2 regions of the Trichocoleus sp. DQ-A1 genome follow, and region 1 is predicted to be linked to the other one. Evidence: predicted binding sites of a transcription regulator. Region 1 holds the regulator's gene; the other holds the start of a gene.

Region 1 (4,383 bases):
CCTTGAGTTTTTGGAGAGATGGCGATCGCTAAACTCTCATAGGTTGGGTCAATTTCCATCTGTGAATTGTTCCCCAGCAACTTCGCCAGCGCGGGTAGATTCACATAAGTCAGACCAATTTTCGGCTGAGAGATGCTTTCGATTGCCCGCTGATAAGAAGTTGAATCGCTGAGGCTGAGATTGGGCGCTTGCACATTATTAATGGCTTCTTTCAGCACCCTAGGATTATTGGCAAACAACACAAAGCGATCGCCAACAACTGCGGTAGCAACCGAGTTTTGAGCTGAGGCGCGGTTTATTGCGTCTTTTGGCAATGCCGATCTATCGCGGTTGTAAAAGCCTTTATTTCCAGCATCTTGAGTTTTGACGACCGACTCTTGATTCTTATAAATCAGCTTGACACCTTTATAAGTCTCAAAGACTAAATCTGTCTCAACATTTGCTTGCTTCTGCCAGAACAAATCCACAAACTCGCGGCTGCGTTGCGGATTTTTGGTGGTGACAGCCAGTAGCAGCCCGCGCTGCTCTCCATTGTCACGGGTGCGATCGATATCTAAGCTGGTGAGAGCCAGCGTGATTTCATCCCCCAGCCAGGGTTGGATATCTCGGCGATAGTCCAGATCCGTGTTCGCGAGTAAGCTTTGTTTAAATTGGTTGAGTTCTGCACGCGATCGCTTGCGGTTCGCGGGACGCGCTACAGCCTGCCGCAACCCTTCCAACCGATCTGGATTCACAAGCAATGACACCATTACGGGTGCCTTTTTCGGCACAAATATGGTGGCAGATGGGTTCGTCACCTCCCCACCCCCTAGAAGGGCGAGAGGACTGTTTGCCCTCAGCCAGTAAAAGCCACCGGCACCAATTAACAGCAGCACTAAAACGCCAGCTGCCAGAACGTAGAAAAACGAGCGTCGCTTCATGGTGAAATGTAGACCTTGGGTGAGCGCGATTCAGCTAAGAACACTAATCCCGATGCCAGAACCTATTATTTCAGCTCATCGGACTGCCAACTATTAAAATCTTAGTTAATCTCCAGCGTTGCACAACCTCATGTCTGCTCAATCTTTTCGCCAAGATATTCCCCAGATTAGCGTAGAAGAACTTGCCAGCCGTCTTGCCGATTCCCCTGAGAGTCTGCAATTGGTGGATGTGCGAGAACCACAGGAAGTTGCGATCGCCAGCATTGAGGGTTTTGAAAACCTCCCTTTGTCGGAATTTGCCGACTGGGCTGACCAAATCCACGCCCAGTTCGATCCGCACGCCGAGACGTTGGTCCTCTGCCATCATGGCATCCGTTCGGCTCAGATGTGCCAGTGGCTCCAAATGCAAGGCTTCACCAATGTCAAAAATGTTGCTGGTGGCATCGATGCCTACTCGCTCCGAGTTGATCCGACGATTTCCCAATACTAACGATCCCAGTGCAAAACTATCTTGAAGCTGAAACCTCTTCCCCAACCCCTTTCCTGCAACAAGAGGACAAGAATTCTCTTTCTTCCCTACTAAGGACAAAGGCTGGGGCTAGATTTTTTAATTAAATACGGTTCACGATATTGTTTTAATTTTTACTAGCGAAATAAGTATTTAGAGGTTTTGGCTGACAAACTTCAATGCAGTCGAGTAGACTACAGACAATCCTGATAGAGACTGTGGACTCTAGAGTTACGGGTAGCGATAATGTCCTAACTCTGCGATCGATCGTCATGATATGTCTAAGGTTGGAGTTCGGCGGCTGTTATGCTTCTACTGGCTGGGTGTGGCGAACCGGCAGGCAGAAGGCAGCATCTGCTATTCTGTTTTAACCTATCCTATTTTAATCGGCTGCTTGCTTGACAAGAGCGCCGGACTTACTGAGAAATTCATCATCAGAAGTCCAGGAATTTCCAATTGTTTTTAAAACCCTATCCAATTCGGCTTTCGTTTAAATGGCTAGGCAAGTAAGTCTGACTGACCGTCAACAACGTATTCTCTGGGCAACTGTCCGTCACTATATTGCGACGGCTGAGCCAGTCGGCTCAAAAGCTTTGGTAGACGAGTATAATCTGTGCGTCAGTCCAGCGACGATTCGCAATGCAATGGGCGTCTTAGAGAAAGCGGGGTTGCTCTATCAACCCCATACCTCGGCTGGACGGGTTCCCTCTGACTCTGGCTATCGAATTTATGTCGATCAATTAATTAAGCCTTCTGAAGCCTTGGGGCGTCAGGTAGAGCAGTTATTCACAGACCGTTTGAACTTGGAACATCAGAGTTTCGAGACTGTGTTGCGGGGTGCAGCGCAAATTCTGGCAACGCTCAGCGGTTATATTACCCTGATCACGATGCCGCAGACTCGGACTAATCGTTTGCGGCATTTGCAACTGGTGCAGCTCGATCCGGGAAGGGTGATGCTGATTGTGGTGACGGATTCTTATGAGACGACTAGCGTCTTAATGGAGTTACCGCTCTCAGAATCGGAGGATGAGCAACCGGACGCAGAAATTGTAGATCGGGAGTTGCAAATTTTATCGAATTTTCTGAATAGCCACTTGCGGGGGCGATCGCTCAGTGAATTGGTAACTTTAGACTGGAGCGAACTAGACCGAGAATTTCAACGATATGTCGATTCTTTGCGAAATCTGCTCTCCGACTTGATCCGTCGCACTTCTCAACCTGCCATAACCCCAATTATGGTTCGCGGCGTCGCTGAAGTATTGCGTCAGCCAGAATTTTCCGAGTTACAGCAAGTGCAGACGCTTATACACCTATTGGAAGAGGAACAAGACCAGCTGTGGCCTTTAATCTTTGAATGGCCTAGACCAGATGTCACGGCTATCTCAGATGTACCTTCTGGTTCGCGGGTGACGGTGCGGATTGGTTCGGAAAATCCTTTAGAACCGATGCGTACCTGTACGCTGATTTCTGCAACTTACCAGCAGGGTTCAGTACCCGTGGGAAGTGTGGGGGTTTTGGGGCCAACGCGGATGGTGTACGAAAATGCGATCGCACTCGTTGAAGCTGCCGCCGATTATCTCTCTGATGCTCTTACGCAACCCGCTTAATTTAGAAAACGGCTACCCAATAGCTAATCGCGATTAGCTATTGGGTAGCCGTTCACTACGAACCACGAACGATAAATATGGCTAATTTCGATTAGCTCTAATTTTTACTTTTCATTTTTCATTGATATGGTTAGAAAAGTTGGCTTTTGGTCGCTTTGGGCAGCATTTATTACCTATGCCTTTCTATTAGCGCCTCCTGAACAACCAGGCACTTTTGAACTGATAAAAAATCTCTCTACAGGTCAATGGACGGGGATTAACCCCCTAGTTGTCGCTCTATTCAATCTGCTGGGCATCGTACCGATGATTTACGCCTGCCTAATGTTGATTGATGGCAAACAGCAAAAGGTAAAAGCTTGGCCTTTTTCGGCGTTCTCTTTTGGAGTCGGAGCGTTTGCTTTGCTACCTTATTTAGCACTGCGAGAACCCAACCAGGAATTTCACGGAGAAAAGAATTTATTTCTAAAAATACTCGATTCCCGGTGGCTTGGTTTTTTGCTAACATTCGGTGCTGGGAGTTTGGTTGTATATGGCTTATTGGGCGGGAATTGGGCAGATTATATTCAGCAGTTCCAGACAAATCGCTTCGTTCATGTCATGAGTTTGGATTTCTGCCTGCTGTGGTTAATATTTCCCGCACTTCTGGGAGATGATATGGCGCGTCGGGGAATCAAGAATTCTACACTTTTTTGGATAGTAGTGCTGATTCCTTTGTTTGGGGCTTTAGCTTATCTTTGCCTGCGTCCTCCCTTACCAGAAACTAATGCCGAAGCTTTCTCCACGGAACGGCAACCCGCACAATCTAGAAATTAAAATTTGATGGAAATATGGCTAGAAAAACAGCACTTTGGTTATTATGGGCTGGATTTATCTCCTATGTTTTGCTGCTGGCACCACCAATTACGCCAGACACACTGAGGCTCATTAAAAATATATTGACGGGTCAGTGGACCCAGGTCAACCCAATTATCCTTTCTATATTTTCCCTGATTGGCATCTGGATACTCATCTATAGCTGTCTTTTGTTCGTCGATGGGAGGATGCAAAAGATTCGTTTCTGGCCTTTTGCTTTGGGTTCAGCGGGAACGGGAGTGATTAGCCTAATACCTTATTTAGCATTGAGGGAACCGAATCAAGAGTTTTCCGGGCAAAAGGATACCTTGCTGAAAGTTTTTGATTCTCGCTGGACGGGTATTATCCTCAATTTCAGCACGCTTTTCTTGCTAGCATTTGGCTTGCTTGCGGGTGATTGGGCAGGGTTTATTCAACAATTCCAAAGCGATCGCTTTGTCAATGGCATGAGTTTGGCTTTTTGCATGTTCTGTCTGTTGTTTCCGAGCGTTCTCGG
Region 2 (4,383 bases), on a different contig from region 1:
CAGAGGACTGTGAGCGTAGTGACGCTCTCCTCGCGGTCGGAGTGGGAAAGAGAGAGGCAGACGAAGAATAACATCCATCACTGCTTACTATGGAGTTAGTCTTGCTCCCTGCGAGGGAAACTATGCGAATTTCTTTTGAACGGACTGGCGGCTTTGCTGGGATGCGCCTGACAAAAGTTTTTGACATTACGACTCTGCCTGCAAATGAAGCAAATCAGCTGCGCCTCCTGATTGACGCAGCTGATTTCTTTGATTTGCCTGCCGCGATCGCTTCCAACACTCCCCAACCCGACCGCTTTCAGTACAAGCTAACGGTGGAAGAAAACACTCAGCAACATACTGTTTTAGTGAGTGAATCCGCCGTACCTGGAAACTTAAGACCGCTGCTGGAATGGCTGATGGCAGCTGCACGCAGAAATTAAAAATGAAGAATTGCCTCTTCCATTTTTAATGCACGCATTTTTAATTTAAATCACTCCCACTTCTTGCCAACCTTTGCGGACTGCATTCTGCTCCTTGGAGCCTTCGCCGTAGAGTTCTCCAGCGACTGTAATGAGAGTATTCGCAGCCCGTTTAAAATTCGCTCTAGAGCGCAGGCGATCGCGTAAAGCGATATACCAGATTTTCCCTGCCTTTTCCCAAGCGTAGCCGCCAATTTCCACTGCTGCTAAATAAAAGGCACGGTTGGCAATCCCTGAGTTAATATGCACGCCTCCGTTATCTTCCAGCCCTTTGTAGCGGTCTTTATAAGTCGCAGGCTGGGGGTCTTTGCCTAGCACTGGGTCGTCGTATGCTGTCCCCGGTGCCTTCATTGAGCGAATCCCAACGCCCTTAACATTGGCGGTAAACAAACCTTCCCCGATAATCCAGTCAGCTTCCTCGGCGGTCTGATTGAGAACCCGCTGTTTTACCAGAGAACCAAAGACATCGGAAAAAGATTCATTCAGAGCGCCGGATTCGCCGTAATAGATTAGATTGGCTTCATATTGGGTGACGCCGTGGGTTAGCTCGTGACCAATCACATCAATCGCCTTAGTAAAGCGTTCAAAAATCTCTCCATCCCCATCACCGTAGACCATTTGGTCGCCGTTCCAAAAAGCGTTGTCATACTTCACGCCAAAATGAACCGTCGAGTCCAAACGCAGCCCTCGATTGTCGATGGAATTCCGCTCGAACACCTGCTCGTACAAGTCATAAGTTGCACCCGATCCGTCGTAGGCTTCGTTGATCGCGGCATCTTCGCTGGGAGGATCGCCTTCACTCCGCACCAAGGTGCCTGGTAGATCGTTGCCATTTTTGGCATCAAAGATGGTACGACGCTTCTCACCCGCTGATGCTGCGAACGAGATATTCCCCACTGTCAAGCGCCGTCCGCGAAACTGTTCTGACACGGTTAAGGTTTGAAAAGCCCATGCCCGCTGCTCAGGGTTGCCATTCTGGAGAACCTCCTTCAGCATATGAGGAGGAACGATACAACAAATGGGATGAAGTCTATCGCAGCAAGGTTGCAGCCCTACCGCTCTTTTTTTTGGTGAACGCATAAATTATTTCCTTTGTCAAGGACAGAGCATCAAAAAGTGGATGATAAACGCATTCAATCCAATCCGCTCTAGTTATCGAGAATTCGGCAATTTCGTTACAAAAAGTAACTCAAACGTGCGATTGATTGCTCTAGCTGTTTATTATGTACCTCCCCCATATCAGTCGAGGTGAGGACTCTCATCCTCTCCGATTAGCACTCTGTGCCAGTGAGTGCTAAATTGACTAATGGAAGCGCTCTGAAAACCTAAAACATGGCAAAAATCGTTGCATTTAATGACGAATCGCGGCGGGCACTAGAGCGGGGCGTGAACGTCCTGGCAGACGCCGTTCGCATTACGCTGGGGCCGAAAGGGCGGAATGTCCTTCTAGAGAAGAAGTTTGGCGCACCCCAAATTGTGAACGATGGTATCACCGTTGCCAAGGAAATTGAATTAGAAGACCCCCTGGAAAATACAGGCGCTCGACTGATTCAGGAAGTGGCATCCAAGACGAAAGATATTGCGGGTGATGGCACGACGACAGCGACGGTTCTGGCTCAAGCGATGATTCGTGAGGGCTTGAAGAACGTAGCGGCTGGGGCAAATCCAGTGAGTTTGCGGCGGGGAATCGAAAAAACGATCGCCTTCTTAGTGGAGGAAATTGTAGCGATCGCGAAACCAGTGGAAGGTAGCGCGATCGCTCAAGTGGCAACCGTCTCCGCTGGTAACGATGAAGAAGTCGGCAAAATGATTGCCGAAGCGATGGATAAAGTCACCAAAGACGGCGTGATCACCGTTGAAGAATCCAAATCGATGGCAACGGAACTGGATGTCGTCGAGGGGATGCAGCTGGATCGCGGCTACATTTCTCCCTACTTCATCACCGATTCCGAACGGATGGTGGTGGAATATGAAAACGTCCGGATTTTGATGACGGATAAAAAAATCAACTCTATCCAGGATTTGATTCCCGTCTTGGAAAAAGTTGCCCGTTCCGGTCAAGCTTTGCTGATTATTGCCGAAGACATCGAAGGAGAAGCTTTGGCAACTTTGGTGGTAAATAAAGCGCGGGGCGTACTGAATGTAGCCGCCATCAAAGCGCCTGGATTTGGCGAACGCCGCAAAGCGATGCTGCAAGATATCGCCGTTCTCACTGGCGGTCAGCTAATCTCAGAAGAAGTTGGTTTGAGCCTAGATACCGTCTCCCTGGAGATGCTGGGAACCGCTCAGAAAATCACCATTGATAAAGAAAACACCACCATCGTCGCTGGTGATGCCAAGACGGCAGATGTGCAAAAGCGGATTGCCCAAATTCGCAAGCAGCTAGAAGAAACGGATTCTGACTACGACAAAGAAAAGCTGCAAGAGCGAATTGCTAAGCTTGCCGGTGGTGTCGCCGTCATCAAAGTGGGTGCGGCGACCGAAACCGAACTCAAAGACCGCAAGCTGCGGATTGAAGACGCCCTCAACGCGACCAAAGCTGCGGTGGAAGAAGGTATCGTTCCAGGCGGTGGCGCGACGCTGATTTACCTGAGCAAGAAAGTTGCTGACATTAAAAATAGTCTGGACGCCGAAGAAAAAGTCGGTGCTGACATTGTGGGCAGATCTCTAGAAGCTCCCCTGCGTCAGATGGCAGATAATGCCGGTGTCGAAGGCTCTGTCATTGTCGAGAAGGTGCGCGAGACTGATTTGAATATCGGTTACAACGCGGCTACCGACACATTTGAAGACCTGATCGCCGCTGGGATTATCGACCCTGCGAAAGTTGTACGTTCGGCGTTGCAAAATGCCGGTTCGATTGCCGGGATGGTGTTGACCACTGAAGCCCTGGTTGTCGAGAAGCCTGAGAAGAAAGCGGCTGGTGCCCCCGATATGGGCGGCATGGGCGGCATGGGCGGCATGGGCGGCATGGGCGGCATGGGCGGCATGGGCGGCATGGGCGGCATGGGCGGCATGGGCATGATGTAGTCCATTGTTCGCGTCCCCAGCGCCCACAGGTTGAAACCTGAAGCTAAAAACACAAAGCCCACCTTTGTGGACTGAAAGAAAAGCAGCTTGTCTCAAACGGCAAGCTGCTTTTTTGTAGCGATCGCTCATTGTAAGAGTGTTACAGTATTGAAAAATTATAGGGTTCAAACCTACTTAACTGGGATAATTCCTCAAACTTCTGTTTAATCAGCATTTTAGGAAAATTTTCAGTAAATACTGTTACTTTAGGTAAATCATCGGGAATCTTATATGAAGGGAGTTCCTTAGATATTTTTCTTTCAGCTAGAGGATTAACTTTAACAATGCTAGTCTTTTTTCTTCACGGGGTTGCTACACGGGATGTTAAATATGGAGATAAATTGAAAGGTTTTATTACAGAAGAGTTTACCAAAAGAGGTGAATTACTCCCTCACTTTTATTATAGTTTTTGGGGCGATGTTTTAAATGATGTTGGGAGGATGTGGAACTGGATTCATCAAGATTTACAGGAAGTTAAAAAGGAATCTCCAAATTTAGATATTCAAACCATTTTGAGGTATCAACACTTTAGACAAGGCTTTCTATCTGAATTCGTTGGAGATGCTTTCACCTACCTTAATCAAGAACGGGGCGTAAAAATTAGAGAACTGATTGCAGATCAACTAGAGGACTTTATAAGACGTAACCCTGAAGAAACTGACCTTCATATTGTTGCCCATTCCTTGGGAAGCGTCATCCTATGGGATAGTTTGTTCTCCGATAGATTTGATTCTGATGATGCGGCGTTTCATATCCGTACAATGATTAAAGGACTAGGTGATTCCACCTCCAGAAGACAAGTTTACCTAAGGAGTATTACCACAATGGGTTCTCCTATTTTATTCTTTAACACCAT

The links. The regulator HrcA, encoded in region 1, represses chaperone genes, less so after heat shock. The targets are predictions, from matches to a motif close to ANTTAGCACTCNNNANTNNNGAGTGCTAANT.
Positions count from the first base shown of each region.
Region 2: the regulator HrcA is predicted to act here: its motif matches at 1,731-1,761, upstream of groL (chaperonin GroEL).

Region 1 is NZ_JAMPKE010000005.1:176,991-181,373, forward strand. Features, by position in the region: gene NDI33_RS07745 (DUF3352 domain-containing protein) at 1-920, opposite strand, end outside; gene NDI33_RS07750 (rhodanese-like domain-containing protein) at 1,051-1,410, shown strand; gene NDI33_RS07755 (hypothetical protein) at 1,608-1,799, shown strand; gene hrcA (heat-inducible transcriptional repressor HrcA) at 1,923-3,035, shown strand; gene NDI33_RS07765 (DUF2834 domain-containing protein) at 3,162-3,848, shown strand; gene NDI33_RS07770 (hypothetical protein) at 3,863-4,383, shown strand, end outside.
Region 2 is NZ_JAMPKE010000026.1:68,287-72,669, forward strand. Features, by position in the region: gene NDI33_RS20590 (protealysin inhibitor emfourin) at 123-422, shown strand; gene NDI33_RS20595 (M4 family metallopeptidase) at 468-1,541, opposite strand; gene groL (chaperonin GroEL) at 1,794-3,488, shown strand; gene NDI33_RS20605 (hypothetical protein) at 3,812-4,383, shown strand, end outside.